3 regions of the Romboutsia sp. LXY-2 genome follow, and region 2 is predicted to be linked to each of the others. Evidence: riboswitches for the same ligand, from Rfam matches in the RefSeq annotation. Region 2 holds a riboswitch; each other region holds the start of a gene.
The links. A riboswitch is a leader RNA that binds a small molecule or an ion and turns the genes downstream of it on or off. The one in region 2 is predicted to bind glycine.
Positions count from the first base shown of each region.

Region 1: another riboswitch for glycine. It lies ahead of gcvPA (aminomethyl-transferring glycine dehydrogenase subunit GcvPA); the one in region 2 lies ahead of ACI48P_RS12810 (GrdX family protein).
Region 3: another riboswitch for glycine. It lies ahead of ACI48P_RS12115 (alanine/glycine:cation symporter family protein); the one in region 2 lies ahead of ACI48P_RS12810 (GrdX family protein).

Region 1 is NZ_JBKFGI010000004.1:375,633-386,845, reverse strand. Features, by position in the region: gene ACI48P_RS10140 (exo-alpha-sialidase) at 1-273, shown strand, start outside; gene ACI48P_RS10135 (flotillin family protein) at 551-2,032, shown strand; gene ACI48P_RS10130 (aldo/keto reductase) at 2,269-3,414, shown strand; glycine riboswitch at 3,537-3,640, shown strand; gene gcvPA (aminomethyl-transferring glycine dehydrogenase subunit GcvPA) at 3,898-6,423, shown strand; gene gcvPB (aminomethyl-transferring glycine dehydrogenase subunit GcvPB) at 6,425-7,876, shown strand; gene ACI48P_RS10115 (CarD family transcriptional regulator) at 8,242-8,739, shown strand; gene ACI48P_RS10110 (ornithine cyclodeaminase family protein) at 8,971-9,954, shown strand; gene ACI48P_RS10105 (hypothetical protein) at 10,025-10,264, shown strand; gene ACI48P_RS10100 (SH3 domain-containing protein) at 10,654-11,213, shown strand, end outside.
Region 2 is NZ_JBKFGI010000006.1:338,788-350,000, reverse strand. Features, by position in the region: gene ACI48P_RS12825 (ABC transporter ATP-binding protein) at 1-1,748, shown strand, start outside; gene ACI48P_RS12820 (ABC transporter ATP-binding protein) at 1,741-3,591, shown strand; gene ACI48P_RS12815 (M3 family oligoendopeptidase) at 3,759-5,453, shown strand; glycine riboswitch at 5,742-5,850, shown strand; gene ACI48P_RS12810 (GrdX family protein) at 5,943-6,314, shown strand; gene trxB (thioredoxin-disulfide reductase) at 6,340-7,302, shown strand; gene trxA (thioredoxin TrxA) at 7,355-7,672, shown strand; gene ACI48P_RS12795 (glycine/sarcosine/betaine reductase component B subunit) at 7,774-9,060, shown strand; gene grdA (glycine/sarcosine/betaine reductase complex selenoprotein A) at 9,125-9,604, shown strand; gene grdA (glycine/sarcosine/betaine reductase complex selenoprotein A) at 9,632-10,111, shown strand; gene grdB (glycine reductase complex selenoprotein B) at 10,139-11,213, shown strand, end outside.
Region 3 is NZ_JBKFGI010000006.1:202,564-213,776, forward strand. Features, by position in the region: gene ACI48P_RS12095 (FecCD family ABC transporter permease) at 1-18, opposite strand, end outside; gene ACI48P_RS12100 (Ig-like domain-containing domain) at 20-847, opposite strand; gene srtB (class B sortase) at 1,050-1,775, shown strand; gene ACI48P_RS12110 (DNA topoisomerase III) at 1,910-4,024, opposite strand; glycine riboswitch at 4,290-4,377, shown strand; gene ACI48P_RS12115 (alanine/glycine:cation symporter family protein) at 4,566-5,942, shown strand; gene ACI48P_RS12120 (hypothetical protein) at 6,038-6,304, shown strand; gene ACI48P_RS12125 (polysaccharide deacetylase family protein) at 6,870-7,799, opposite strand; gene ACI48P_RS12130 (response regulator) at 8,070-8,423, opposite strand; gene ACI48P_RS12135 (CheR family methyltransferase) at 8,695-9,504, opposite strand; gene ACI48P_RS12140 (chemotaxis protein CheW) at 9,488-9,970, opposite strand; gene ACI48P_RS12145 (chemotaxis protein CheD) at 9,989-10,474, opposite strand; gene ACI48P_RS12150 (chemotaxis protein CheC) at 10,486-11,100, opposite strand; gene cheB (chemotaxis-specific protein-glutamate methyltransferase CheB) at 11,140-11,213, opposite strand, start outside.

The sequences.
Region 1 (11,213 bases), on a different contig from region 2:
AATATACTTTACGAAGCTGATGGAAATATAGTATATAAAGATTTAAGCGATAATTTTGATAACTATATGGTACAAATAGAGTTAGATGCACTAAAAGATTTAGTTTCAGAAACAAAAACTTTAGTTGAAGATAACTATACAAAGAAAAGCTGGGAGAAAGTAGAGATTGCACTAAAAAAGGCTGAAAAAGTTTTAGATAGCAAAAATGTTAAATTGAAAGAATTAACGAAAGTAAAAGAGAATTTAGAAGAAGCAAAGAGTAATCTTATATAATAAGGTAGGCTACAATGTTTAAAGGGAGTTATATCATGGCAAAATATGCTAAGATATAGCTCCCTTTAAACATTAAAGTAACTTTCTATAAATTCATCGTAGTTTTTTGACCTTCTACAAATTTTCGGTATTGTTCAGAATTACCTAGTAGAGATTTATAACAAAATTAGCTCGTTAAAATTCAATATATAATCTGTTATTTATATTTTTATTTATACATAGACTTTAATAAGGAGAAAATCCGCAAGTAATGAAATAGAGAGGGGGAGTTATTTTGATGTTTTTAGAAAGTTCTTTTTTAATACCCATAGTGGTATGTGTAGTTGTTTTAGTTTTATTAGCTACTGGTTATGTCAAAGCACCAACAGATAAAGCTTTTATAATTTCTGGTCTTAGAAAACAGCCTAGAGTGGTAATAGGAAGAGCTACTATAAAAGTACCATTTTTTGAAAGAAAAGATGAGCTAGCATTACAATTAATACAAATAGACGTTAAAACAGCTAGTACAGTACCAACAGCAGACTATATAAATGTAAGGGTAGACTCTAATGTTAACTTAAAGGTAGGAAGTAGTGATGAGTTAATAAAATTATCATCTCAAAACTTCTTAGGTAAAGATACCAACTACATAGCTAGTGTAGCTAGAGAAGTCCTAGAAGGAAATGTTAGAGAAATAGTAGGTACAATGAAGTTAGAAGATATGGTAAAGGATAGAAAAAAGTTTGCTGAGGCAGTAAAAGAAAATGCAGAGCCAGATTTAAATGCAATGGGGTTAGAATTAATAAGTTTTAATGTTCAAAACTTTATAGATGATAATAAGGTAATAGAAAACTTAGGGATAGATAATATAGTAACTATACAAAAAAATGCAGAAATAGCTAAAGCAAATTCTGAAAAAGAAATCGCACAAGCTAAGTCAAAAGCAGATAAAGAAGCTAATGATGCTAGGGTAACAGCAGAACAAGATATAGCTATAAAAAACAATGAACTAGCACTAAAACAGTCAGAATTAAAGATAAAAGAAGATGAGAAAAAAGCTGAAGCAGATGCAGTATATAAGATAACAGAAGAGGTACAAAGAAAGAGATTAGAAACTACTAGAGCTGATGCTGATATAGAAAAACAAGAAAAGGCAATAGCTATAAGGGAAAAAGAAGCTTTAGTAAAAGAAAGAGTACTTGAAGCCGAAATCAAAAAACAAGCAGAAGCAGAGAAGTATAAAAGAATGCAAGAAGCAGATGCAGAGGCTTATGAGAAACAAAAAGAAGCCGATGTAGATCAATATAAAGCTAAAAAAGAATATGAAATATTAAAAGATAAAGCTGAAGCAGAATTAGTAGCAGAGCAAAAAAAGGCTGAAGGTATAAGTGCAGTCGGTAAAGCCGAGGCAGAGGCTATAAAAGCTAAGCTATTAGCCGAGGCAGAAGGTTTAGATAAAAAGGCAGAGGCTATGAATAAGATGCAACAGGCAGCAGTAATAGAGATGGTAGTAGAAAAATTACCAGAGATAGTTAAAAATGCAGCAGCTCCATTAGCAAATGTTGATAGTATAACAATGTATGGCGAAGGTAACGGTGCTAAGATGGTAGGAGATATCATGACTACTACAGATAAGGTAATAAAGGGATTAGAAGGTGCAGTTGGTTTAGATATTAAAGCATTAATATCAGGTGCATTAGGCTCTACGTTGGTTGCACATAAAAATAATTGTACTACTGTCCATGTTGAAAATTTAGAATCTGGGGAAGATTTATCCTAGTGATTTGATAAAGTTATTTTAAATCATATAATATTTACAAGTATAAATTATAATCCTCTTATAGTTTACAGATTTAATTACAGAATCTGGATACTATGGGAGGTTTTTTTGTATCAAGTGGATAAGCTTAGTATTTATAAAATTATTGATATAATATCAAAGACTTTTGATGTCTTATTATAAAGTATATGATACAATTTTAGTATCAGATATCAATAATAGAAGGGGTATTATATATGAGATATGTGGAATATGGAAAAACAGGGAAAAGTGTTTCAGTAGTTGGATTTGGTGGATTAAGATTCGACTTAGAAAAAAGTGATGAAGAAAATGCCAAACTAGTTAAATATGCCTATGAAAAAGGAATAAACTATTTTGATACAGCTCCAGGGTATTGTGATGATAGAAGTGAAAAAATATTTGGAATAGCATTTAGAGAAATGATAAAAGAAGGAAAAACAGATTTCTACATATCAACCAAAGGGAAGCCTAAGGTATTTGATACTGCAGAGAAATCTATAGAGGCAGTGAAAAATTCTTTAAAAGTATTAGGAGTACCTAAAATTGATTTTTATCATGTTTGGTGTCTTAGAGAAATAGATCATTATAACCTTGCAATGAAAAAAGGTGGACAATATGAAGGACTTTTAAAGTGCAAAGAAGAAGGTTTAATAGATCATATAGTATTCTCATCACATCAATCAGGGGATGAGGTTATACAGGTCTTAGATGATAATAAATTTGAGGGTGTTACAATGGGAATAAATATACTTAATTTCCCATATAGATGGAATGGAGTCAAGCATGCTCATAAAAATGGGTATGGAGTAGTAGCTATGAATCCTTTAAATGGTGGTGAAGTCCCAAGGCATATGGATGCTTTATCTTTTTTAGCCAAAGAAGGAGAAACTGCTATTGATGCTGCATTAAGATTTAATATTGGAAGTCCTCAAATAACAATATCTTTAATTGGATTTGGAAGTTTTTCGGATATTGATCATGCTTGTAGGATAGCTGATGAAAATGATGTGTACACTGAGGAAGATATAGAAAATATAAAACAAAAACTAGGAGAACACTTAAATGCTACTTGTAGTGGATGTGGATATTGTAATATTTGCCCTATGGATATTAATACATCAGCTTATATGCTTCTTTATAATGAAAAACAAATGTTTAAGAAAACTGACAGTCAAATGATACAGGATGTTTATGGGTTAGAGTGCTGGAACTACACAATGAATAGTAAAGGAAAAGCTAAGGACTGTATAAAGTGTGGCAAGTGTGAGAGAGAATGTACTCAACATCTGCCTATAATTAAGAGATTAGAAGAAGTGGCTTATTGGGAAGAGGTTGGAGTTAATAATGTAGCTCATGTATAGGTGCAATAATCGTATGGCTATGATTTCTTCAGATAAGATGATGAGATGGAAGGGAAGGAAAAAATATTATTCTAAATCTTAGAGTGACTACATAGAATAATATAAAATTAAATATTTTCCAAATGAGATTGGCGAGAGATACCTAGATACTTAGGAGCCGAAGAAGAAATTTAAAAATAGCCAAATTTTTAAAGAAACTTTCAGGCAAAGATATCGTTAATTGATGGAACTCTGGAAAGACTTATAATCCTTACTATAAGTCACCGAAGGAGCAAAATAATGAAAATTATTGAAACTTTCAGGTCTATAAACAGAGGATATACAGGCAACATTATTTGTTGTGCTTGTATATCCTCTTTTTTACGTACAAAGTAAATTCAATGGCTCATAATTTGTTTATACTTATAGAACTAAATAATGCAAATGTGTATGATAAGTGAATCTTTTATAAATTAAAAAATTAAAATAAATGGAGGTATTATAATGAGTGAATCAATTTGTAAACCGCATCTAAAAACAACTACTTTATATGAAAAACACAAAGAAATAGGAGCTAAGTTTTTAGAGTTTGGGGGATGGGATATGCCTTTAGAATACGAAGGTATGACTAAAGAACATCATGCAGTAAGGGATAGTGCAGGAATTTTTGACGTATCTCATATGGGTGAAGTAATGATAGAAGGTGTAGATAGTGAGAAATTTATACAAAAGATAATAACAAACAATATAGAAAATATGAAAGACAATGACGTCATATATACACTAATGTGTTATGAAGATGGGGGAGTAGTTGATGACTTATTGGTTTACAAATTTAATAACACAAAGTATTTATTAGTTATAAACGCAGGCAATATAGAAAAAGATTTTAACTGGATGATAGAAAATAAAGGGAACTATAGTATAGATATATCAAATATCTCTAATGAAGTATCTCAGCTTGCAATTCAAGGTCCTAAAGCTCAAGAAATATTACAAAATATAGTAAATATTAATTTAGAGGAAATAAAGTTTTTTACATTTGATTCAGAGGCAGAAATACTAGATACAGAATGTATTATCTCAAGAACAGGATATACAGGTGAAGATGGATTTGAAATTTATTGTAAAAATCAAGATGTAATAAAAATTTGGGATGAACTTTTAAATATAGGAAAGGAGAATCTTAAACCAATAGGTCTTGGAGCAAGAGATACTTTAAGATTCGAGGCATGTCTGCCTCTTTATGGAAATGAAATAAGTGAATCTATCTCACCTTTAGAAGGAGGACTTTCATATTTTGTAAAATTAGATAAAAGTGAATTTATAGGTAAAGAAAGTTTAGAGGTTCAAAAGAAAAATGGAATACAAAGAAAGGTAGTAGGATTTGAAATAAGTGGTAGAGGTATTGCAAGACATGGATATGATGTTTTAGCAAATGATGAAGTTATTGGATATGTAACAACAGGGTATCAATCACCTACACTAAATAAAGTAGTAGGTCTTGCATTAGTTGACTCAAAATATGCACAGCTAGATACGGAGATAGAAATAGCAATAAGAAAGAAAATAGTTAAAGCTAAAATTATCAGAAAACCATTTTATAAAAAACAATATAAAAACAAAGAAAATGAAAATTTAAATAAAGATGATAACAAAGACAACATAAATAATTATATAAATCAATTCTCATATATACCAACAACAAGTGATGATAAAAAGATAATGTTAGAAAGTATGGGTTTAAAATCAATAGATGATTTATTTGTTGATATACCTGATGACTTAAAATTTAACAGAAGTTTAAACTTAGAAAGCTGTAAAAGTGAATTAGAGGTAAGTAAACGTATAAACAAATTAGCAGAGAAAAATAAGAGCTTAAATAATCTAACATGTTTTCTTGGCGCAGGAGCTTATGACCACTATATTCCATCTATTATAAATCACATAACTTCAAGAAGCGAATTTTATACAGCATATACACCATATCAAGCAGAAATAAGCCAGGGAACATTACAAGCAATCTTTGAATTTCAATCAATGATCGCAGAACTAACAAAGATGGAAATAGCTAATGCATCTATGTATGACGGAGCAACAGCAGCAGTTGAAGCTTGTCTAATGGCAGTAGGTCAGACTAAGCGTAAAAAAATTATTGTATCTAAGACTGTTAACCCAGAATGTAGAAAAGTATTACAAACTTATATGCAGTTTGGTCAATGTGAAATAGTAGAAGTAGATTTCTGCAATGAATATGGAATTACGGATATTCATAAATTAAGTGAAAGTATAGGAAAAGACACTGCATGTGTTTTAATTCAAAATCCTAACTTCTTTGGAATAATAGAAGATTTAGAGAAAATAGAAGACATAGTTCACCAAAATAAAGCACTTCTTATTATGAGTGTAGATCCTATCTCTTTAGGTTTATTAAGATCACCTGGAGAAATAGGTGCAGATATAGTAGTAGGTGAAGCACAAGCCTTAGGGAATCCTCTAAACTTCGGAGGTCCATATGTTGGATTTATGGCAACAAAATCAAAATATTCAAGAAAGATACCAGGTAGAATAGTAGGAGAAACTATTGATAGTGATGGAAAAAGAGCTTATGTACTAACTCTTCAAACTAGAGAACAACATGTAAGAAGGGAGAAAGCAACTTCTAACATATGTTCAAATCAAGCATTAAATGCATTAACAGCATCCATTTATATGGCTACAATGGGTAAAGAAGGATTAAAAGAAGTATCAAGTCAATGTGTAAAAAAAGCAAACTATACTTACAACAAATTGTTATCAACTAACAAGTACAAACCTGTATTTAAAGGAAAGTTCTTCAAAGAATTTTTAGTACAGTCAGTAGATAGTATAGATGATGTTAATATTAGGTTATTAGAAAATGATATATTAGGCGGATATAAGGTTGAAGAGGAATATCCAAACTTAAAAAATACAGCCTTATTATGTGTTACAGAAAAAAGAAGTAAAGAAGAAATTGATAAGTTGGTTGATATAATGGGAGGGATGTAAAATGATAGACTACAATAAAACATTAATAGAAATATCTAAGCCAGGAAGAAAAGCATATTCACTTCCTAAGCTTGATATAGATGATGTTAATATAAATGATTTAATAGATACAAAGGATTTAAGAAAAGATAACTTAGGTTTACCTGAGGTTAGTGAACTGGATATAGCAAGACACTATACTTTACTTTCTAATAAAAACTTTGGAGTAGATACAGGCTTCTATCCATTAGGCTCATGTACAATGAAGTATAATCCTAAAATAAATGAAGATATGGCAAGTAACACATCATTTACTAATATACACCCATATCAACCAATAAATACATCACAAGGATCTTTAGAGTTAATGTATGACCTATCAAAAGCATTAGGTGAAATAACAGGAATGGATGAAGTAACGTTGCAACCATCAGCAGGTTCTCATGGAGAATTTACAGGATTAATGATGATAAAGGCATATCATGAAAATAAAGGAGATTTTAATAGAACTAAGGTAATTGTTCCAGATTCATCACATGGAACTAACCCAGCAAGTGCAGCTATGGCAGGGTTTAAAATAGTTCAAATAGAATCTGATAAAAATGGAGCAGTGGATATAGAAAAGCTAAAAGAAGCTTTGGATGAAGACGTAGCTGCACTAATGCTTACTAATCCGAGTACCCTTGGACTATTCGAAAAAAACATTAAGGAAATAGCAACTTTAGTTCATGATGTTGGAGGGCTTTTATACTATGATGGAGCTAATATGAATGCTATCATGGGAATAACAAGACCTGGAGATATGGGATTTGATGTAGTTCATCTAAATCTTCACAAAACATTTTCAACTCCTCATGGAGGAGGAGGGCCTGGGAGTGGTCCAGTAGGAGTAAAAAAAGAATTAATACCATTTTTACCAGTTCCAATAATTGAAAAAAATGAAGATCAATATATATTAAATTACGATAAAGCTAAATCAATAGGTAAAATTAAAAACTTCTATGGAAATTTTGGGGTATTAGTAAAAGCATATACTTATATACAAACTATGGGAAAAGAAGGCTTAAAAGAAGCAAGTCAAGTTGCAGTTTTAAATGCAAACTATCTAAAAGAAAAATTAAAAGAATACTATTATTTACCTATAGATACAGTATGTAAACATGAATTTGTTTTATGTGGAATAGGTAAAGGGCAGAGTGGCGTTAAAACTATGGATATAGCTAAAAGGTTACTAGACTATGGATATCATCCACCTACAGTATATTTTCCTTTAATAATAAATGAAGCAATTATGATCGAGCCAACTGAAACAGAAAATCTAGAAACATTAAACGAATTTATTAATGCCATGGTAAAAATAGCCAAGGAAATAGAAGATAATCCACAACTAGTTAAAACTGCACCACATAATACCAATGTAAAAAGAATAGATGAAGCTAGGGCAGTAAAAAATCCAATACTTACTTGGAACTAAAAATCCATGTGATTTATAGTTGAAATTATTTATCCTCTGCAAAACAAAATGGTTATGTAGAGGATTTTTATTGCGTAATTTAATAGCAGAACTAATAAGCAACTAATTCGTTATATGTTCTGGAATCATACATATGGATAAGCGCTTAATAGTTTACGTTAAGTTTGATTAATGAAAAGATATCTATTTACTTAAAAATATGATATAATAAAACTTAGTAAGAAAACGAAAAAACAAAAACCTATATATGTTAATAATATATAGCATTAAAGAAGATCCTAAAAGGGTCTTTTTTATATATAATTGCAAAACTAAGATTGTCAGAAAAAGATATAAAAATACAGAACAAGTTAGGAAACGTTAATATGTATAAAATTGGAGAATTTATTGTTTATGGAAATCAAGGTGTATGTGAAGTAGAGGGTATAAGTAAGCTTAATAGTCCTATAACTAATAAAATGACTAATTACTATCAATTAAAGCCAATACATGGAAATGGAAACGTATTTGTACCAGTAGATGCAAATGTGTTTATGAGATTGATTATAACAATTGAAGAAATTAAAAAAATAATTACTGAGATTCCAAAAATAAGAGACACTAGATATGATATAAAGAATGTGAGAGAATTACAAAATCATTATAAAACATTACTGAGCTCTCATGAATTTATAGATACATTAAAAGCGATGATAAGCCTTAATAATAAAAAAGATGATCTAGCAAAAAGCAATAAAAAGCTAGGACAAATGGAAGAAAAATTTTTTAGAATAGCTAAGGAACAAATTGAAGATGAGTTTTCAGTCGCTTTAGGGATATCAAAACAAGAAGCTGAGATATACGTTAATGAAAATATACTGTAACAATATTTTTTTGTAAGATATATGCTGAAGCTAAATAACTAAAAAATAGGTAGAATGTTAATAAATATTCTACCTATTTTTTAGTGCAAATAATTATAATAGTTATCTAACTATAACGTTGATTTTATACAGAAAAAATATAAAAAATACGAAAAATTCAATAAATTGCAAAATATTATGCATAGATATGTTATACTGTTATAACATTCATACATTGGGGGGAAGACAACAATGAAAAACGTAGATTTACTATATTTATCACAAAAAGATGTTATGAACCTAAAGATAGGTTGGAAACAAATAATAGAGAGAATAGAACTGGCACTAAAGGAACACACTAATCAAACTGTAGAAAATCCACCAAAAAGAGGAGTACACAGTAGAGAGAATACATTCATTCATGAAATGCCAGTATACTTAAAAGAAATGGATGCAGTAGGCATAAAATGGGTTAGTGGATATCCAGATAATTACAAACATGGATTACCACAAATATTAGGAATGCAAATAATAAACTGTCCAAACACAGGTGCTCCACTATGTATTATGGATTGCACATGGATAACAGCAGTTAGAACCTCAGCAGTAAGTGCAATAACGGTTAAGCACTTTGCAAGAAAAGATAGTAATAAGGTAGCTATTATTGGAGCAGGAGTACAAGGCAGATATCACCTTGAGGCATTTAAACATATATTACCTAATTTAAGAGAATGTAGTGTTTATGATATAAAAGAAGAGGCAATGGATAATTTCATAGATAAAATGAGCAAAAAAGTAGAAATAAAAATAAACAAAACTAATAGTATAAAGGAAGCTGTATATGATGCGGATATTATTCTTACTGCTACGCAAAGAACACCTAGACATCTAATAGAAGATGAGTGGTTTAAAAAAGGTGCACTAGGAATGGGCCTTGAAGTTGCTAGAGCATGGGATCCAAGGACTGTCATAGGATGTGATAAATTTATAACTGATGATACTGAGCAGACTTTATCGTTTAAAGCGGTCTTTGAAAAAGGAGCACCAGATATTTATGCAGAGATTGGAGAAATCATCTTAGGTAAAAAAGAGGGACGAACTAGTGATGATGAAAGAATACTTGCCGTAAATGTTGGTTTAGCATGTGAGGATATCTCTTTAGGTAAGTATGTTTATGATACTGCTGTTGAAAAAAATATTGGAACTAGGTTAGACTTAATGACTGAGGAATTATAAAAACTTAGTTGATTTATTTAAGATAAATTGGTTATAATTAATAAAAAATCAAATTTAAAGGAGAATCACATTGAGCTGCTGCGGATGTAACAAAAAAATAAATCAAGAAGAATACAATGAGTTAAAAGAATATCTACAAGAAGAAATAAAAGAATACAAAATAGTAGATTGCATGGACGAAAATGGAAAGCCAAGTAAGTATGTAGAAGTTGAATTCGAAGAGTATGTATTAGAGGTAGAAGATATAGATAGTAACAATATAACTTTAGATACAATAATAGATTCAATAATAAAAAATAATATGAAATAAATAATTAAAATCCTCTGCAAAACAATATGTTTTTGCAGAGGATTTTTTATTTATATTAGATTTTTTTAGTTAATAAATTCAAACAATCATAGAAAAATATAAAAAAAACTAAGAAAATTATTACAAAATTTACAAAGTGATTAGATGTTGAAATTTCAATATATGCATCGTTATAAAATTTTATAGAGTTGTAACCAAGTTGTAACTTTTTGTACTTGTAGCTGTTTACAAAAAACAAAAATTGGATTATGATAAATGTCAAGGTTGTTAAAGTTACAAAATAGTAACAAATATTAAATTAAATATTACAAAATCGTAAATAAAAATATTTAATATAAAATTTTAACTAATAGCGGAAAAGTATTATTTAAAAAATTTGGAGGTATATTATGAGTTTTAAAAAACATATGAACAGAACGCTGGCCTTAGGGCTAACAATAAGTAGTATTTATGTATCTGCACATGCGGTATATGCATTAGGTGAGGATGTAAAAAAGGAAGACAGTAAATCAGCTAAGAAAATAGAGTTAAAAGTTGATGAAAAAGAAGAAGTAGTTACAACTAAAAAAGCAATAGTAAAAACAAGTGTACTGAATGTTAGAAAAGAAGCATCGCAAGAATCGGAAAAAGTGGGTGCTTTAGTAGACGGTATGGTTGTAACAGTGCTAGATAGCAAAGAAGAGTGGACAAAGGTTAAGTATGCTGACAACAAAGAAGGTTGGGTAAGCAGTGAGTTTATAGCTAACGAAAAAGCTAAAGTAAACACAAATGAATTAAACTTAAGAAAATCACCTTCAATCGAAGAAGATAAAATAGAAATGTTAAAGAAAAATGCTGAATTAGAAATACTAAATGTATTAGAAATTAAAGATAAAGAAGAAGATTCTACTGAAGTTTGGTATGAAGTTAAAGTAATAGAAGAAGAATCTGCTGAAAAAGAAAAAACAGT
Region 2 (11,213 bases):
TTCTTTCTATGATGCCTAGTGAACAAATAGATGCTATGAAGGAAAAACTAGATGATCAATTTAAAGATTTTCCAGATAGTATGATAACTCAAAGTGCTGTTTCATTTGTGAAAGCCGAGTATGAAAAAGTAGGTATAGATACAGAGAAAAATCAAAATGTATATATATTAATAGCTGGTGCTAAAATGCTTGGAATAGCATTAATAAGTATGATGACCACTGTAGCTGTTGGTTTCTTAGGTGCAAGAGTTGCCGCCAATCTTGGTAAAGATCTTAGAAGTGGTGTATTTAGAAAAGTTATGTCTTTCTCTAATGAGGAATTAACTAAGTTTTCTACTGCTTCACTAATAACTAGAAGTACTAATGATATCCAACAAATACAAATGCTTATGGTTATGTTGCTTAGAATAGTAATTTATGCTCCAATATTAGGTATTGGCGGTGTAATGAAAGTAATGAATACTAATACATCAATGGCTTGGATCATAGGTGTAGCTGTAGCTGCTATTTCATGTGTTGTATTATTCTTATTTGCAGTAGTAATGCCTAAGTTTAAATTAGTACAAAAACTAGTTGATAGATTAAATTTAGTTACTAGAGAAATACTTACAGGAATTCCGGTTATACGTGCTTTTAGTACAGTAGACCATGAGGAAAAAAGATTTGATAAAGCAAATATAGATTTAACTAAAACAAATTTATTTGTTAACAGAACAATGGCTTGTATGATGCCAATGATGATGTTAATAATGAACCTTATTACGTTATTAATAGTATATAAAGGTGCATATAGTATTGATTCAGGTGCAATGCAGGTTGGAGATATGATGGCGTTTATGCAATACACAATGCAAATAATAATGTCATTCTTAATGATATCTATGGTTTCAATAATGTTACCAAGGGCTTCTGTATCAGCAACTCGTATAGATGAAGTATTAACTGCTAATTTATCTATACAAGATCCAAAAGAAGAACAAAAATTTGATGACAATAAAAAAGGTGTTGTTGAATTTAAAAATGTTTCATTTAAATATCCGGATGCTGAAGAAAATACAATATCTAATGTTACATTTACAGCTAAGCCAGGTCAAACTACTGCATTTATAGGTAGTACAGGTAGTGGTAAATCTACATTAGTTAATCTAATACCGAGATTATTTGATGTAAGCGATGGTGAAATATTATTAGATGGTGTAGATATTAGAAGTGTATCTCAGCATGAATTAAGAAATAAAATAGGATATGTACCACAAAAAGGTGTATTATTCAGTGGTACTATAGAATCTAATATAAAATATGGTAAAGAAAATGCAAGTGAAGAAGAGATGATAAAAGCGGCAAGAATTGCTCAAGCTACTGAGTTTATAAATGCTAAGCCAGAAGGGTATTCTACAGAAATATCTCAAGGTGGAACTAACGTATCTGGAGGACAAAAGCAAAGATTATCGATTGCAAGAGCAATAGCTAAAGATCCAGAAGTTTATATATTTGATGATAGTTTCTCGGCACTTGACTATAAGACAGATACTACCCTTCGTAAAGCATTAAAAACTGAAATATCAGATAGTACAGTATTAATAGTAGCTCAAAGAATAAGTACTATTTTACATGCAGAACAAATTATTGTTTTAGACGAAGGTAAAGTAGTAGGAATAGGAACTCACCAAGAGCTTCTAAAAAATTGTGAGGTTTATAACCAAATAGCTTTATCACAACTTTCTAAGGAGGAGCTAGCACATGAGTAATGAAAAACCAAGAAGAGGTATGGGGGGCCCAATGGGGAGACCTGGTATACCTGGAGAAAAAGCAAAAGATTTTAAAGGTACAATGAAAAAATTAGGCTCATATTTAGCAAAATATAAGCTTTCAATAATTATAGTAATAATATTCGCCATCGGAAGTGCAGCCTTTTCAATAGTTGGGCCTAAAATATTAGGTAAAGCAACAACTAAAATATTTGAAGGCTTAGTAGGGAAAATTTCTGGTGGTTCAGGGATAGACTTTGATGCAATAGGAAAAATAATTGCAACATTAGTAGTTCTTTATTTAATTAGTGCGGCATTTTCATTTGTTCAAGGATATATAATGAGTGGTATTTCACAAAAAATATCTTACAATTTAAGAAAAGACTTATCTACTAAAATAAATAGATTGCCAATGAAATACTTTGATACAAAAACTCATGGAGAAGTATTATCTAGGGTTACTAATGATATTGATACCTTAAGCCAAAGTTTAAATCAAAGTATGACACAATTAATATCTTCTGTTATCACATTAATTGGGGTATTAATAATGATGTTATCAATAAGCGTTAGTATGACATTAGTTTCAATGATAATATTACCAATATCAATGATATTAATGTCTGTAATAGTTAAGAAATCACAAAAGCACTTCAAAGCTCAACAAGAATATTTAGGTCATGTTAATGGTCATGTTGAAGAACTTTACGGTGGACACAATATTGTAAAAGTATTCAATGGAGAAGAAAAAGCTACTGAAGAATTTGATAAGCTAAATGAAACTTTATATAATTCAGCATGGAAATCTCAATTTTTATCTGGTATGATGCAACCTATAATGATGTTCATAGGAAATCTAGGATATGTTGTAGTTTCTATAATGGGTGGATATTTAACTATAAGAAACAGTATTGAAGTTGGAGATATTCAATCATTTATTCAATACGTAAGAAACTTCTCTCAACCTTTAGCGCAAATAGCTCAAGTTGCTAACTTATTACAATCTACAGCTGCAGCTTCTGAAAGGGTATTTGAATTCTTAGAAGAAGAGGAAGAAGATCAAACTGTAGAAAATCCAGTTTCAATAACTAATTTAAATGGTGAAATAGACTTTAAAAATGTTAACTTTGGATATAAATCAGACAAAACAATAATAAATGATTTTACAGCTCACGTTATGCCAGGCCAAAAAGTTGCAATAGTAGGCCCAACAGGTGCAGGAAAAACTACTATAGTTAAACTTTTAATGAGATTCTACGATGTAAATAGTGGATCAATAATGATAGATGGAAATAACCTTAAAGATTTTAACCGTAATGAACTAAGAGAAATGTTTGGTATGGTACTACAAGATACATGGTTATTTAATGGGTGTGTAAAAGAAAATATTAGATATGGTAAGCTTGATGCTACTGATGAAGAAGTTATAAAGGCAGCTAAAGCAGCTCATGTTCACCACTTTATTAAAACATTACCAGGTGGATACAACATGGAGCTAAATGAAGAATCAAGTAACGTATCTCAAGGTCAAAAGCAGTTATTAACGATAGCACGTGCTATACTAGCTGATCCTAAGATATTAATACTAGATGAAGCTACAAGTTCTGTTGATACGAGAACAGAAGTATTAATACAAAAAGCTATGGAAAACTTAATGGAAGGAAGAACAAGTTTTGTTATAGCTCATAGATTATCAACAATAAGAGATGCAGATTTAATACTTGTTATGAATAATGGAGATATAGTAGAGCAAGGAAGCCATGAGGAACTTTTAGAAGCCGGTGGATTCTATGCTAACTTATATAATTCTCAATTTGAAAGAGACGATGTAGAAGCTGTATAAAAAGTTTGATAAAAAGCAGAAGATTAGAGACACCTTAAATACATTAGTATTTGAGGTGTTTTTTACATAAAAAAATTTAGAAGAAAGTTATTAAAAAACATAAATATGAGAATTTGATTATAAATAAAAACTAATATATAATTAGAATTTAAGATAGGAGTGATAAAATGAAATTTAAAGATTTTAAATATAAAAGACCCTGTTATGAAATAGTTAAAGAGGAATTTTTAAAAATAATTAGGGAAATTAATGAAAGTGATACATATGAGATTCAAAGTAAAAATATAAATAAGCTTAATGAACTTAGAAATGATATAAAAAGTATATCAACTATAGCATCCATAAATTATAGTATTAATACACAAGATACTTTCTTCAAAGAAGAAAGAGAATATTGGGATGAATATTTACCATACTACGATGAATTAAATTCGTACTTTTATAAATCCATTGTAAATTCAAAATTTAAAGAAGATATTATTAATGAGTATGGAATGCAATTTTATAAAATTGCAAGTTATTCATTAAAATCTTTCTCTTCTGAAATAATAAATGAACTTCAAGAAGAAAACAAGCTATGCTCAGAATATACTAGATTACTTGCAAGTGCTAAAATACATTTTGATGGAGAAGATAAAAATCTTTCAGGGATTCAAACATATATGATATCGAAGGATAGAGATGTTAGAATTAAATCATCAGAAGCTTTTTATAGATATTTTGAGGAAAATGAAGAAAAATTTGATGATATATTCGATAAGCTAGTTAAAATAAGAGATTCAATTGCAAGAAAGCTTAAATTTAATAACTTTGTAGAGCTTGGTTATATAAGAATGATGAGAACAGAATATGATTCTAATATGGTAAAAGTATTTAGGCAACAAGTTCTTGATTATATAGTTCCGGTAGCATCAAAACTTTACAAAAAGCAAGGAAAAAGATTAGGAATAGATAAACTTACTTATGTAGATGAAAATATAGAGTTTTTAAGTGGTAATGCTAAACCAAAAGGAAATGATGAATATATAATTAATTGTGGGCATAAGATGTATGCAGAGTTATCTAAAGAAACTAAAGATTTCTTTGAATTTATGTTAGAAAATGAGCTTATGGATTTAGTTACTAAGCCGAATAAAGGTGCAGGAGGATATTGTACTTATATTCCAAAATATAAATCACCATTTATTTTCTCTAACTTTAATCAAACAGCAGATGATATTGATGTACTTACACATGAAGCAGGGCATGCTTTTCAATTATATATGTCAAGAGATATAGAAATGCCAGAAATAAACTTTCCAACACTAGATAGCTGTGAGATACATTCTATGAGTATGGAGTTTATAACTTACCCATGGATGGAATTATTCTTCAAGGAAGATAGCGATAAATATAAATTTGCTCATATGTCAAATGCTATAAAATTTATTCCTTATGGGATTGTAGTAGATGAATTCCAACATGTTATTTATGAAAATCCAAAACTTAGTAAAGATGAAAGAAAGAAAGTTTGGAGACAAATAGAAAGTAAATATCTGCCTCATAAAGATTATGAAAATAACGAATTTTTAGAAAAAGGAGGCTGGTGGTTTAAGCAAGGGCATATTTTCAAAAATCCTTTTTACTATATAGATTATACATTGGCACAAATTTGTGCACTTCAATTCTTTGAAAAAACTATGAATGATAATACTAATGCTTGGAATGACTATTTAAATATATGTAAGGTTGGAGGAACTAAATCATTTTTAGAAATAATCGACATAGGAAATTTAAAATCACCTTTTGAGAAAAACTCAGTTGAAAATGTAATTAATTATATTAGTGATTGGTTCGACAAAATTGATGACAAAAAAAAATAATTATTTATTAAAATATATAAAAAAACATACAAAAATATAAAAGAATATATAAATCTTCATAGAAAATATCAATAAATTTAAAAAAATATATAGATAAAAATGATGGTTAAAAATATTGAAATTTGAACATTTCATGAGAAAATTTTAACAAAAACATCAAAACAATGGTAAAAAAATGGAAAAATTATTATTGAAACATATTAGAAAAGGTTATATACTACAAGTATAAAGACAAATAAGTCTTAAATACACATCACTTAAGAAAGTCAAAATATAAAAATTTACCGGTTGAAGAACATGGAAGACAACTTCTGAAAAGGAGTGACCGAAGGGACAAATTTGAATCTATCCAAGAAATTCAAATGAAATTCTCAGGTAAAAGGACTGTGTTTGGACGGATCTCTGAACAATGATTATTTACAGAGGGTACAATTGGAATTGTGCCCTCTGTTTTTTGTTAATAAAAACTTAAGAAAGAGAGTGGGATATATGTTAATAGTTACAAATAACCCAATGGTAAAAGAAAATACATTAAATAGAGAACTTTTATTTAAAGAGTTGACTTACGTACAAATACTAGAGGAATGTAGAAACTTAATACATTCTGGTTATGAACTTTTAACACATCCATTATACGGGAGTGTTAAGCCAAATGAGACACCATATCGAAGCATAATTTTAAAAAAAGCAAATAACCTAGATATAAATTCAGTGACATTAATAGAAGACGCAATAGCAACAGCAATGAAATTCCAAGGCAATAAAGTCACTCCTAACTGGCCAGAAAGAGTTATGGATGATTTTAAAGTAATAGATTTTGACATTTTCAGTAATACATTACAACGAATAGAGTATGTATAACAAATTACAAGGGGGATGTAGAGAAATGGAAAACGTTTATGACATAGTTATAATTGGTTGTGGACCAGCAGGATTATCTGCAGGATTATATGGGGCTAGAGCTAAACTAAAAACTTTAATATTAGAAAAAAGTAAAACGGGTGGACAAATAGTTACTACTCATGAAATAGCAAACTATCCAGGTTCAGTACCAAATGCTTCAGGACCAAGCTTAATAGCAAGAATGGTTGAGCAATGTAAGGACTTTGGAGCTGAAATGGTTAAAGATAATATAGTAGAAGTTGATTTTAGCCAAGATATAAAGGTATTAAAGGGTGAAAAAGAAGAATATAGAGCTAAAGCAGTAATAATAGCTACTGGAGCTACTCCTAAAAAAATAGGATGTCCAGGTGAAATAGAACTTACTGGTAAAGGAGTATCTTACTGTGCAACTTGCGATGCAGATTTCTTTGAAGATTTCGAAGTATTCGTAGTTGGAGGCGGAGATAGTGCTTTAGAAGAAGGTATGTACTTAACTAAGTTTGCTAGAAAGGTAACAATAGTACATAGAAGAGATGCATTTAGATGTGCTAAATCTGTTGAAGAAAAAGCTAGAGCTAACTCTAAGATAGAGTTTATGTTAGATACAGTAATAGAAGAAATAAAAGGTGATGGAATAGTAGAATCAGTAGTATTTAAAAATACTAAGACTGGTGAGACTAATGAGTACTTTGCAGATGAAGAAGATGGAACAATGGGAATATTTGGTTTCGTTGGTCTAGATGCTCAAACTAAATTATTTGATGGGCATATAGAAATGGATGAAAAAGGATATATCTTAACAGATGCAGATATGAGAACTAATGTCGAAGGCGTTTTCGCAGCTGGGGACTGTAGACAAAAAACTTTAAGACAGGTAGTAACTGCAACTAATGATGGGGCTATCGCTACTATAGTAGCTGAAAAATATATTGAACATAAATTTAGCCATGAAGAAGCTACAGTATAAAACTTTGATTATACTAAACTAAAAATTCTATAAAAACTAAGGGGGTTTTAAAATGTTAGCATTAGATAAAAGCACTTTTGAAGAAGAAGTATTAAAAGGTGAAGGAATAATATTTGTTGATTTCTGGAGTGAAGGGTGTGAACCTTGTAAAGCTTTAATGCCAGATGTTCACAAATTAGCTGAAACATATGGGGATAAAATAAAATTCTGTGCTATGGATACTACAAAAGCTAGAAGAGTAGCAATAAAAGAGAAAGTATTAGGACTTCCAACATTAGCTATATATAAAGATGGCGTTAAAGTAGATGAAGTTACTAAGGATGATGCAACTATACCAAATATAGAAGCAATGATAAAGAAACATTATTAAGATTTAGAAGTATTAAAGTAGCTATAACTTTGAGATAATCTAAATCTTTGGGTTATCTCAATTGTATATAAATTAAGAACAAATATCAGGGGGGTGCACTTATGCGTCTTGAATTAGGAAAAATCTTTATTAAAGATGTACAGTTTGGTGAAGTAACTGAAGTTAAAGAGGGAGTTTTATTCATCAATAAAGAAGAGATGATAAGAGAAATAGGTGGAGATGAGCACATAAAATCAATAGATTTAGAATTAGCTCGTCCAGGTGAAAGTATAAGAATAACACCTGTAAAAGATGTTATAGAGCCAAGAGTTAAAGTTGAAGGAAAAGGTGGAATATTCCCAGGAATACTTTCTAAAGTAGATACTGTAGGAGAAGGTAGAACTCATGTATTAAAAGGTGCTGCTGTTGTTACTACAGGTAAAATAGTTGGATTCCAAGAAGGTATAATAGATATGACAGGGGTAGGAGCTGATTACACTCCATTCTCTAAATTAAATAACGTGGTTGTTATAGCTGAACCAATAGATGGATTAAAGCAATATGATCATGAAAAAGCAGTAAGAATGATAGGATTTAAAGCTGCTGCATACTTAGGAGAAGCTGCTAGAAACCTTACTCCAGATGAAGTATCATCATATGAAACTAAACCATTATTAGAGTCAATTGTTGAATATCCTGAATTACCTAAGGTAGGATATGTGTACATGCTTCAAACTCAAGGATTATTACATGATACATATGTTTACGGAGTTGATGCTAAGCAAATAGTACCAACATTATTATATCCAACTGAAATAATGGATGGAGCTATAGTAAGTGGTAACTGTGTTTCTGCTTGTGATAAAAATCCAACTTACGTTCACGTAAATAACGGAGTTGTAGAAGAGTTATACGCTCAACATGGAAAAGAAATAAACTTTGTTGGTGTAATAATAACTAACGAAAACGTATACCTTGCAGATAAAGAAAGATCTTCTAACTGGACTGCAAAATTATGTAAATACTTAGGATTAGATGCTGTTATAGTATCTCAAGAAGGATTTGGTAACCCAGATACTGACTTAATAATGAACTGTAAGAAAATAGAAATGCAAGATGTAAAAACTGTTATAGTAACAGATGAATATGCTGGTAGAGATGGAGCTTCTCAATCACTTGCAGATGCTGACGTTAGAGCAAATGCTGTTGTTACTGGTGGGAATGCAAACCAAGTAGTTGTATTACCTAAGTTAGACAAAGTAATAGGTCACGTAGATGTAGTAGACGTAATAGCTGGTGGAGCTGCTGGAAGTTTAAGAGAAGATGGAAGTATAGAAGTTGAAATCCAAGCTATAACTGGTGCTACTAATGAAACAGGATTTGGATATTTAACTGCAACAACTTACTAAGAAGAATATAGATTTATATAAGAATATTATAGAGAGATTTTTTATAAGCAATAGGGGGATCATTATGAGCGCATTAGCAAATAAAAAGGTTCTTATAATAGGTGACCGTGACGGTATACCAGGACCTGCAATAGAAGAGTGTGTAAAGACAGTTGATGGTGTAGAAGTAGTATTCTCTTCAACTGAGTGTTTTGTCTGAACGGCTGCTGGGGCTATGGACTTAGAAAATCAAAACAGAGTAAAAGATGCTGCTGATAAATACGGAGCTGAAAATGTTGTGATTTTACTAGGTGCTGCTGAAGCCGAAGCTGCAGGTCTTGCAGCTGAAACAGTAACTGCGGGTGACCCAACGTTTGCTGGACCACTTGCTGGAGTTGAATTAGGACTTAGCGTATATCACGTTGTTGAACCAGATGTTAAGGAATTATTCGATGAATCAGTTTATGAAGATCAAGTTGGAATGATGGAAATGGTTCTAGAAGTTGATGAAATAGTAGAAGAGATGAACAGTATAAGAGGTCAATTCTGCAAATATAATGGATAAGATAAAGTTTTAAAGGGGGATAAGAATATGAGCGCATTAGCGAATAAAAAGGTTCTTATAATAGGTGACCGTGATGGTATACCAGGACCTGCGATAGAAGAATGTGTAAAAACAGTTGATGGTGTAGAAGTAGTATTCTCTTCAACTGAGTGTTTTGTCTGAACGGCTGCTGGGGCTATGGACTTAGAAAATCAAAACAGAGTAAAAGATGCTGCTGATAAATACGGAGCTGAAAATGTTGTGATTTTACTAGGTGCTGCTGAAGCCGAAGCTGCAGGTCTTGCAGCTGAAACAGTAACTGCGGGTGACCCAACGTTTGCTGGACCACTTGCTGGAGTTGAATTAGGACTTAGCGTATATCACGTTGTTGAACCAGATGTTAAGGAATTATTCGATGAATCAGTTTATGAAGAACAAGTTGGAATGATGGAAATGGTTTTAGAGGTTGATGAAATAGTAGAAGAGATGAATAGCATAAGAGGTCAATTCTGCAAATACAATGGCTAAGATAAACTCAAGAAGGGGTGAATAAATATGGGAAAACTAAGAGTAGTTCATTACGTTAATCAGTTCTTCGCTGGTATCGGGGGAGAAGAGAAGGCTGACACTAAGCCACATGTGGCTGAAAAATTACCACCAATAAGTGCTAACTTAGACAAATTATTAGGTGAAGATATAGAAATAGTTGCAACAGTAGTATGTGGAGATAGTTACTTCAATGAAAATATAGATTCTGCAAGTAATGAAGTATTAGAAATGATAAAAGGATTTGAACCACAACTATTCATAGCAGGACCTGCATTTAATGCTGGAAGATATGGAGTTGCTGCTGGAACAATAACTAAAGTTGTTCAAGAAGCATTAAATATACCATGTTTAACTGCAATGTATGTTGAAAATCCAGGTGCAGATATGTTCAAGAAAGAAGTTTATATAATAGAAACTTCTGACTCTGCAGCAGGAATGAGAAAGGCTCTTCCTAAGGTAGCTGAATTTGCTAAGAAATTAGCAACAGGAGCTAAAATAGGAACTCCAGCAGAAGAAGGATATATGGAAAGAGGAATAAGAGTTAACTACTTCCATGAAGAAAGAGGATCTAAGAGAGCTGTAGATATGTTACTTAAGAAGATAAAAGGTGAAGATTTCGTAACAGAATATCCAATGCCTAACTTCGATAGAGTAGACCCAAATCCAGCTATAAAAGATTTAGCTACTGCTAAAATAGCTTTAGTAACTTCTGGTGGTATAGTACCAAAAGGTAACCCAGATAGAATAGAATCTTCTTCAGCTTCTAAGTATGGTGAATATTCAATAGCAGAGTTTGATGATTTAACAGAAGAAACTCATGAAACTGCTCATGGTGGATATGATCCAGTATACGCTAACTTAGACTCAGATAGAGTTTTACCAGTTGACGTATTAAGAGACTTAGAAAAAGAAGGAAAAATAGGAAAGTTATATGACTACTTCTATACAACAACAGGAAATGGAACAGCTGTTGCTAGTTCTAAAGCATTTGCTGCTGAATTCAGTGCAAAATTAAAAGCTGATGGTGTAGATGCTGTAATCTTAACTTCTACGTGAGGTACTTGTACTCGTTGCGGTGCAA
Region 3 (11,213 bases), 140 kb from region 2:
TTTTTTACCATTGTTCATATTATTTTTTTACCTTTTTCATATATAGGTATATTCCTACTCCAATAATAACTACTACTATTATTAAAGAAATGGTTAAAGCATTATAACTTTTATTATTTTCAACATTGTTATCTTTTGAAGTTTCCACTAAATTTTCTACTCTTTCCTCACTACTTGTTTCATCCTCATTATCACTTTTATCTATAACATTATCATTTTCTGCTTTCACGTCATTCTTAGCACTTTCTTTATCTGCTATTTCATTTTTAGTATGATCCTTATCGTCATTAGAAGAACTTGTATTTTCCTGTGTATTACTTGTAGAAGTGCTTGGCTGTGAAGGTTTAGGTTCCTCTGGCTTTATAGGTTGTTCTTCTTTTTGATTTCCATCTGTAGTAAATGATAACCTTATATCATTTATCATATTGTCACCACTTTTTGATCTAATATTTTTAGAAATAAATAATGTATAATTTGTTCCTTCCTTAAGATGAGTCGCTACACTAATGGTAATAATCCTCTTTTTATCAGGTTCTACTTGATCATCAGCCATTATAACATTAATAGGATGACTAGCTCCATAGTCGTCCTTTAAGCTAAAACACCCCATATTATTTACTTTTACAGATGCATTGATTACATTTTTGCTAAATTCTAAACTTATCGAAGTGTTTACGCTTACATTTGTCTGTCCATTGCTAATTGAATGATTTCTTAGTTCTAATGGATTTCCTTGACCCCCTCCACTACCATCTCCATTATCTTCTGCTAAAATAAATACTGTATTAGTAATAAACATTAATATTGCTATTACTATTGTAGCTATCTTTAAAGTTAATCTTTTCACATCAAAACTCCTATCTTAATTTATCTGTGTAAAATGAATAATTCCATCACCTTACTCTACCTAGCATATATTTCTATTTTTCGATATTATTCTAAAATATCCTCTAATTTATTTCTTTCTATAATAAATTATTTTTATTTACATTCTCTATCTAAATATCTATACTTTAATATAACTTAATTTTGGTATATGGGGTGATTTGATGAGAAAATTTTCTAAAACTATCATTAACACAGTATTAGTCTCTATTATTCTTTACTGCAGTTACAACATTTACATAAAGTTTAATGAGTATAAAATGGCTAATGATACCTATAATGAGCTGAAGGACACTTATTTAGGTCAGTCTAACTATATTGATTCAAATGAAGATAAAACTATAAAAGAAGACTTATCTCATCTTAATAATGACTTTAGATTTTGGGTAAGTGTTGATAATACTAATATCGATTATCCTGTTGTCCAAGGAAAAGATAATTACTTTTATCTGTATAAAGATTTTTATGGAAATAAACTAGATTCTGGGTGTATTTTTATGGACTATCGTAATACATATGAAAATGATAAAAACACTATTATCTATGGACACAACATGAAAAATGATACAATGTTCTCCCAACTAGAGAATTTTAAAGATGAAGAGTTTTTTTCACAAAATAATAAGATTAGGGTCTTTAAAGATGATACAGAATATATCTATGAAGTATTTTCTGTTTATTATACTAGTGTCGAATATGATTATTTAATAACTAAATTCGAAAATGATATGGATTTTGAAAACTATATTAAAGATGTTTGCAATAAATCATTATATAAATCGCAACTTGAGGCTTCTTCTTTTGAAAAAATTATTACTTTATCTACCTGTAGTTATGAATTTAATAATGCTCGCACTGTTGTACACGGTAAACTTATTGATGTTAAATAGATTAGGAGCTAAATAGTTAGTATATATAGCTCCTGATCACACCACCGTGCATACCATTCTATCCGCGGAGGTCAATTTATATTTGTACTTTATATCTGCAACATATTTTCTTTATGAAATTATTGTTCTATTAGTTACCTTCTTAGTTTTGCTAAAGCTTCAGCAAATGGATTATTGAAACTTTCTTGACTTTTATTTTGATTATTTAAATATTTTTTAACATCACCTTTAGATGCCTTATTTTTTTCTTCTTTTTTTCTTTTATTAAAAGCTGATAATTTTTCTCTATAACCACACTTACAAGTGAATATCCTTCCTTCACCTTCTCCACGAAGTTCAAGTTTTTTATGGCAATTTGGACATCTTGAATTTGTAGTTTGTGATAAAGTTTTTCTAGTGTTGCACTCTCTATCTTCGCAAACTAACATTTTACCTTTCTTCCCATTTACCTCAAGCATAAACTTTCCACACTCTGGACATTTATTTCTTGTTAAATTATCATGTTTAAACTTACTTTCACTATTCTTGATTTCTTTAACTATATCACTTGAATAGTTCTTCATTTCATCAATAAATTTATTTTTACTTAACTTTCCATTAGATATTTTCTGTAGTTTTGCTTCCCATTCAGAAGTCAATTCCGGAGTTTTTAAATCTTTTGGGACTAAGTCTAATAATTGTACTCCCTTTGAAGTAACATGAATGTCTTTTCCTTTTTTCTCTATTAAGAAAGAATTGAAAAGTTTTTCTATAATATCGGCTCTTGTTGCTACTGTCCCTAGGTTATTTTTTTCCATCGCAGTTAGTAAAGTACCTTCATTTAAAAATGCTGGTGGATTTGTTTTACCTATATTTATTTTAACTTTAGTTGTGCTTAAAACATCTCCAACTTTAAGTATTGGAAGGCTTTCATAAACCTCTTCCTCTTCATAAGATTTGTAGCTTTCCTTCCAGCCTAGGTTTACAACATTATTGCCCTTAGTAACAAAAGTTTCATCTTCTACTTGAGCTTTAACTGTTGTTTGAATATATTCATATGGTGGCAATAAAACAGATAAGAATCTTTTTACAACAAGATCATATATTCTTCTTTCCTTCTCACTTAGCTCACCTAAAAATACTTTTTCTTCTGTAGGTATTATTGCATGATGGTCACTAACTTTCGAGTCATCGACAAAAGATTTATTCACCTTAATACCTGTCTTTAGTACTTTATTACAAACTTTTGAGTAATCACTAACATTTACAGCCTTTATTCTATCTTTAATAGTATCTACAATATCGCTAGTTAAGTATCTTGAATCTGTTCTTGGATATGTAAGAACTTTATGGTGCTCATAAAGCTTTTGCATTATAGATAATGTTTCTTTTGCTGAATATCCATATATTTTATTAGCATCTCTTTGTAACTCAGTTAAATCATAAAGTCCCGGAGAATACTGCTTTTTATTATTATTTTTAACTTCAACTATATTAACATCTTTACCATTAACCTTTTTCTCAATCTTCTCAATTATTTCTTTATTAAAAGTTGAATAACTATTGTTATTTTGCCAAAATAACTTTATATCACTATTTCCTTTTAATGCTGTAAGCTCTAGAGTATAATATTCTCTTGGCTTAAATTCTCTAATTTCTTTTTCTCTTTGAAGTATTAAACCTAATGTTGGAGTTTGCACTCTTCCACAAGATAACTGAGCATTGTACTTAGTAGTAAGTGCACGTGTTGCATTAATACCTACTATCCAATCTGCTTCAGATCTTGCAACTGCTGAATAATACAGATTTTCATACTCTTTAGCATCTTTTAGTTTTGCAAACCCATCCTTTATTGCTTTATCAGTATTTGATGAAATCCAAAGGCGTTTAAGTGGCTTATTAACATTAACTTTATCTATTATCCATCTTGCCACAAGCTCTCCTTCACGACCTGCATCAGTTGCAATAACTATTTCACCTACATCGTCTCTATTCATTTGAGATTTAACTGTATTAAACTGCTTTCCAGTCTTTTTTATAACTACAGTTCTTAAGGTTTTAGGTGCAATAGGGAGATCTTCCATGTCCCAAGATTTATATTTATCTCCATAACTCTCGGGGTCTGCTAATGTAACTAAATGACCTAAAGCCCAGGTTACTATATATTTCGGCCCTTCTATATATCCATTTTTATCATTTTTACATCCTAATACTCTAGCTATATCTCTTCCTACTGAAGGTTTTTCTGCTAGTACTAACGTTTTTGACATAATTTTTACCTCTTCTATTTTTACTATTTGCTTATTATTTTCATATTACTATAATAAACTATGTAAATATTTATTGCTATTATATTTACATAAATTATATCCTATTATTTATTTTATTATTGACAATCATGTATTTTTTGTATTAGATTAGTAATAAGTAATGCGACAACAACATATTCCGTTTGAGGCTTTATAGAAGAGATGCCATGTGCACACCGAAGGATTAATAATATCAGGTACTTTTTATAAGTAGTGACTGTAAAGCTTAGGAAACTCTGGAGAGACCCATATAGGGCGCCGAAGGGGCAAAGCAATTCGCTCAATCTCTCAGGCAAAAGGACAGGGATTTTTACTATGGTTATTTATAATCTTATACCATAGTTAAAGTGTATCCAGAGCTAAATTGATTATTTTCAATTTAGCTTTTTTTATTACACTACTAAATCATATCTAATTTTATATTAGTTTCCTGTCAATTAATTCATTCCCGAAATTTTATTTGGAGTTGTTCATCACTATAATTTACTTTAAGGGGTGTTTTATGAATTTAATTGATGTATTAAGTAATGTAAACTCATTTGTATGGGGTCCACCACTATTAATTCTACTTGTGGGGACAGGAATTTTATTTACGGTGAAACTTGGGATCATTCAAGTTTTAAAGCTACCTAAAGCTATTAAACTAATTTTTAAGGCTGAGAATAGTGGTAGCGGAGACATATCAAGCTTCGGTGCTTTATGTACAGCACTTGCTGCAACAGTAGGTACAGGTAATATTGTAGGGGTTGCCACTGCAATAAAAGCTGGAGGTCCTGGTGCCTTATTTTGGATGTGGCTGGCTGCATTCTTTGGAATGGCAACAAAATACGCTGAAGGTGTACTAGCTATAAAATATAGGACTAGAGATAACAATGGTCAGATATCAGGTGGTCCTATGTATTATATAGTAAATGGTATGGGTAATAAGTATAGACCTCTTGCTGTATTTTTTGCAATAAGCGGTATATTAGTTGCTCTTCTTGGAATAGGAACATTTACTCAGGTTAATTCAATAACCGATTCTATTAATGGTAGCTTTGGTATCGATCCAAGAATAACTGGCGTAGTTTTAGCCATAATAGTTGGATTTGTGATTTTTGGTGGACTACAAAGTATTTCTAATGTAGCAAGTAAGGTTGTCCCAACCATGTCTATAATATATATATTAATATGTTTAGCTGTAGTTGTTAATTTCTTTAATCAAATACCAGAAACGTTTATATTAATTATTAAAAGTGCATTTAGTCCATCTGCTGCAATTGGTGGATTTTTAGGCTCTACAGTTTCCATGGCAATAAGAAATGGGGTTGCACGTGGTGTATTCTCTAATGAGTCTGGTTTGGGAAGCGCTCCTATAGCTGCCGCTGCTGCAAGGACAAAGTGGCCTGCAGAACAAGGTTTAATTTCAATGACTGGTACATTTATAGACAGTCTAATTATATGTACTCTTACTGGGTTTACACTTATACTTTCAGGTGTTTGGCAATCAGAATTTAATGGAGCTTTAATGACACAAGCCGCTTTTAGTTCTGTACTACCAACATTAGGACCTTTATTCTTGACTATTAGTTTAAGCTTATTTGCATTTACAACAATTCTTGGTTGGAGTTACTATGGAGAAAGATGTTATGAGTTTTTATTTGGAGTAAAAGGAATTAATTTATATAGAGTAATTTTCGTTTTAATGGTTCTATTAGGAGCATTTTTAAAACTAGAAGTGGTTTGGATAATAGCTGATATTGTAAATGGACTTATGGCTTTACCTAATTTAATCGCACTTATTATATTATCTCCAATTGTAATATCAGAAACTAAAAAGTACTTTGAGTATTTAAAAAGAAATGAAGACTCGAAAAATTCTATGAAGTCTGCGTCTTAATTTTTATAATAATATTTTGAACTAGTAACTTTGCTACATCCTTTTCATATTTTAAAATATAGACATATTTTTATCTTACATCTAGGAGTGATAATATGAGACCGGATCCAACAATGAAGTATATATCACCTGATCTTCTTTATGAAACTATTGATAAAAGTAAAATTAAAATATTTAAAATAACATACTGTTCGTTAAAATTAAACGATCAATGTATTTTAATAAAAAAGGATATTATTAAGATAGTAAAAACATATAAAGACATTGGATTTGTAGAAGGCACTATACTTAAAGACAATGAACCTCTAGAAGATATTATATTAAAATACAATAGAATATTAAAGATAGAATGTTTAAAGTAACCAAAAAACTGGCTATATCAATATTATATTGATATAGCCTTTTATGTAAAAAATTTTAATTGCTCAATTTGTGATTGCATATACTATTTCTAAAATTTAAGAAATTTATATAATAGAAAGTTTAATAAACACATTAGCCCTAATGTCATGCTCAATCTTCCACTTAAAAACCTAAAACAGACAGCTACTCCTATTATTTGGACTATGGTAAACATACTTAAAATAAATATGCAGTTATATATTAATGATTTACTTCTAATTAATTTAACGCTATAATTATTAATATTTTTTAACACTCCCCAACTCTCTCCTAACTTACTTATATGTTATCATTACAAACTCAAGTATATTATAATATTTAATTCTTAAGAAAAACCCTACTAAAATCTTAAGATTTTCTTAAGAATAGATTAAATTTATTAAAATACAATAAAAAGTTACTACATATCATAAGTTATTACGAGTTCTATATAAATAAAAAATACTGGATTTTAATTTAATCCAGTATTTTTTATTTATATATTTAATTTGTGAATTGATTTAATACTTAGTCCGACCAAAGTTGTTAAGCCAATGTTTTAAATGTATATCCGTTATCTTTGTAGTATTTTATTATTTCAGGAAGAGCTTTCATTGTTTCTTCCTTTCCATAAGTATCATGCATTAATAGTACTACTATTTCTTTTCCTTCAGAAGTTCTTATTGCATGTTCTGCAAGTTTTTTAGCATCTTTTCTTTTTCCTTCAGCATCAGCATTAAGTGCATTCCAGTCAATTGATACTAGGTTATTTTCTTCAAGGTGTGCATCTAAAGCATCCATGCCCTTCCATGACATGTGTCCACCTGGGCATCTTAATACTCTAGTCGAGAAATATGGCCCTAATATATCCTTTAATAAATCATCAGTCTTTTTAAAGTCTTCCTTAAAAGCCTCAACATCAACTGTTCTATTAGGATATAGCTTCTTATAATCATGACTATATGAATGATTTGCTATTGCATTACCTTGCTCAAAAACGTCCTTAACTATTTCTTTAGCAGCATCTCCACCTCTTTCAATGTTTTGACCTGTTACAAAGAAAGTAGCCTTTACATCTTCACTTTCTAGTATATCTAATACTTTAGGTGTAACTGTTGTAGAAGATCCATCATCAAAAGTTAAAAATACAATTTTCTCCCCATTGTTAGAATAATCATACTTACTAAGCTTTTCTCCTATTATTTTTGCATCATAAGAGTATTTTTTAGCTTCATGGTTAACTCCAACCATGTATTTTTTCTTTTCTTCTTCCTCTTTACGCTTTTTTTCTTCTGCTATTCTTTTTTCTTCTGCTATTCTCTCTTCTTCTAACCTAATTTCTCTTTGTTCTCCAACATAAGCTATTACTGTATTTGACACACCTATAACTATTAATGACCCTATAACTATAGTTGCTACTTTTTTAAAGTTATTTTTCTTTTTTCTAGTATAAATATTTTGTTGTTTTTTCCTCAAAATAAGGCACCCCCCTTTATTATTGTCTAATTTCGTCGGTTATTCGCTAAAATAAATTATACTAGAAAAATATAATAATAAATCTTACAAATTAGTAACAGTTTCGTAATCGTCAAAGAATTGACGGCTAAGATAAATAATTTATTTAGAAAAATAGTAATAGAAATACTGACATCGGTCTACATATGGAGGTACTTTATATCACAGGCAGTGATTTTTTGATACTTATCAAAAAAGGGCGTCGCCCTATTTTTTAGTGCGACATCCCTATTATAATTTAGATAAAGCTGATACAATCATTTCCTCTTTAAAAGGCTTTACTATAAAACCTTTGGCACCATAAATAATTGCTTCTTTCATCCTAGCTTCTTGACCTAGTGCTGATACCATAACAACGGATGCCCCTTTATCAATTTTCTTTATTTCTCTTAGTGCTTGTAATCCATCCATTTCTGGCATAGTAATATCCATAGTTACTACATCCGGTTGTAGTTCATTATATTTTTCTATTGCCATTAAACCATTTTCGGCCTCACCTACTATTTCAAATCCATGCTTTTCAAGCATATTTCTAATGGACATACGCATAAATGCCGCATCATCTACGATTAATACTCTTTTCATAATATTGCCTCCATCTTATCTGATTTTTTCCATATATTTGCTTGTTTTCACTTGTTTCTATTTTTAAAAATACTATAATTATGTACATAAATCTATTTGATTAAAATATTATTTATAACCCATTGCTATTAATAATTATACATAATTTCCATATTAATAAAAAGTATTATTTGTTAATTATTGTATATATTTACTTTTTAGATATCATACATATAAATGCTTCACAATTAGCTAACAAATACTTTTTCATATTTTTTTACTTCTACTTCACCTATATTTTCTTTTTATATATTGAAGGCTTTACACGCTCAAAATCAGTTTTAATATTAGATAAACTTTCAGACATTCCAATTATCAAATAACCTCCTGGTTTAAGAGAATCATATAGCTTTTTGGCTAACATTAGATTTGTAGGATTATCAAAATAAATCATTACATTTCTACAAAATATTACATCGTACTTATTTTTGTACCAACCGATATTTCCATTTAAATTAAAGTATTTAAATTCAACTAGTTTTTTTATACTATCATTAACTATATAGTCTTTACTATTTACTTTCCTAAAATAATTTTTAGCCCATACTGATGGTAACTTAGTTATTTTATCCTGTGAGTAAATCCCTTCTGTAGCTTCTTTTAAAACTTTACTTGAAATATCAGATGCTGTTATGGAAACTTTAAACTTTGCATTTTCACCAAATACACTAGCTGCAAGCATTGCTGTACAATAAGCTTCTTCACCAGTAGATGAAGCTGCTGACCAAATTTTTATTCCCCCAACAGGCAATTTTTTTAATGCTGGAACAAATACATAATTTTTCAGAAACTCAAAGTGCATTTCTTCACGCATAAAATAAGTATAATTTGTAGTTAACTTATCTACCAATAAAGATACTTGCTCACCACTCTTATCTTCCATTAAGTTATCTATATAGCTTTTAAAATCTCTAAATCCTAATCTACTTACCATCATTGCTAGCCTTGTTTCAATTAATGTTTTTTTATTTTCTAGGTTTATTCCATAATTACTATGCATAAAGTTTTTTAATATTAAAAAATCTTTATTCGTTAATTTCATAATTTACATCCTCAGCTATTTTTAGTAATGATTCACAATCTAATATTAATTGAATTTCATTATTTACGCGACTTATTCCTTTTATAAAGTTATCTCTTAATTCTTTTTTGCTAGAATTCATTTTCATACTATCATCAGGAGAAATATTTATAACTTCATTTACTGCATCTACTATTAATCCAATTTTTTTCATATCATCTTCTATTATAATAATACAAGTTCTCTCATTATACCCAATTGGTTCTATACCAAATCTCAACCTAGCATCCATAACAGGAATAATTGTACTTCTTAAATTTATTATTCCTTTCATATATGTATTAATAAATGGAACTTCTGTTATAGGCTGCATTTCTATAATTTCTATAATATATTTAGCTGGTAGTGCATATTTTTGATTATTTACAACAAACAGCATATGTAAATCATCTGTTTTTTTCTCTATTATTTCACTTTGTGTATTCATAACATCGTCTCCCTAATTTTAAATAATTATATCATTCTTTCCCACTGTTTTTACTAATAAGTTATTATTGGTAGTATCGAATACTATTGTTCTTCCACTAGTTCCAAGTATATCTTGTGAAACAATAGAAATATTTAATTTTGCTAATACTTCTTTACATGATTTTACGTTTTTTTCTCCAACAGTAAATATACTATTTGTCCCACTTTTAAAGTTAAACATATGAGCACCACCTGCTAATTTAGCTTTTATAAATCTTATATTCGCTCCATGTTTTTTCATCTCATTATATAGTAGTAAAATACCTGTATCTGCATATTTAGCTTCGTTAAATATACTTTTTTCACTTTTAGAATTTGGGAGTAATATATGTACCAGTCCAGCTATTTTGTTTACTTCATCATATAATACAACCCCACAACAAGAGCCTAATCCAACTGTCATAATTTTATTTGGAGATTTTATAACCTTAAATTCCGCTATTCCAACTATTATATTTCCCATTAATTTCCCACCTAAACATTAAACCCTAGCGCCTCTAATAATTTATTACATGAGTCAACTTTAGGAATAAAATAATACTTACCTTCTATCTTTTTATCTATAGTAAAAAAGTCTGTTTCAATAGATAATATTGAGTCAGATACTGATCCATATAAAGATATAGGTAAATTCATTATAGCCATAACCATATCAACACTAAAATAAGGAATAGATGGATCTATACTTAAATTTGTCATATCTGATATTGCTGTTAAATACGTTCCGCAAAGTATATTACAAATTTCACCCATTGAACTTAATTCATTACACACTGAATTATAATCATTTATATCACATTTTATTTCTTGATTCGATACTTTAGATGATAAATTAAGCGCTGAATCAACTTTCATTATAACCATAATAAATCCTTCCATATCTCCTGAAAGTTGTAAAACAGTTCCTACAACTATTTCCTCTGGAGAATCATAACTATTTGTTATATCTGAAAAATTAATAATTTCACTTTTGGGAATTCCTATATCAACTAATTCATTTAACATTATCGCTAATGATGATGATGCATTTCCAGATCCTATATTGCTTAGCTCTCGAAATACATTTAATTTATCACATTCAAATTCCATACATACCTACTTTCTATCTAATCTTAAGATTTATATTAATTATTTTTTTAATTGATTTAGTATTACATTTGGAATCATATCTAAAGATGTTTCTTTTAATACTGCACCCATAT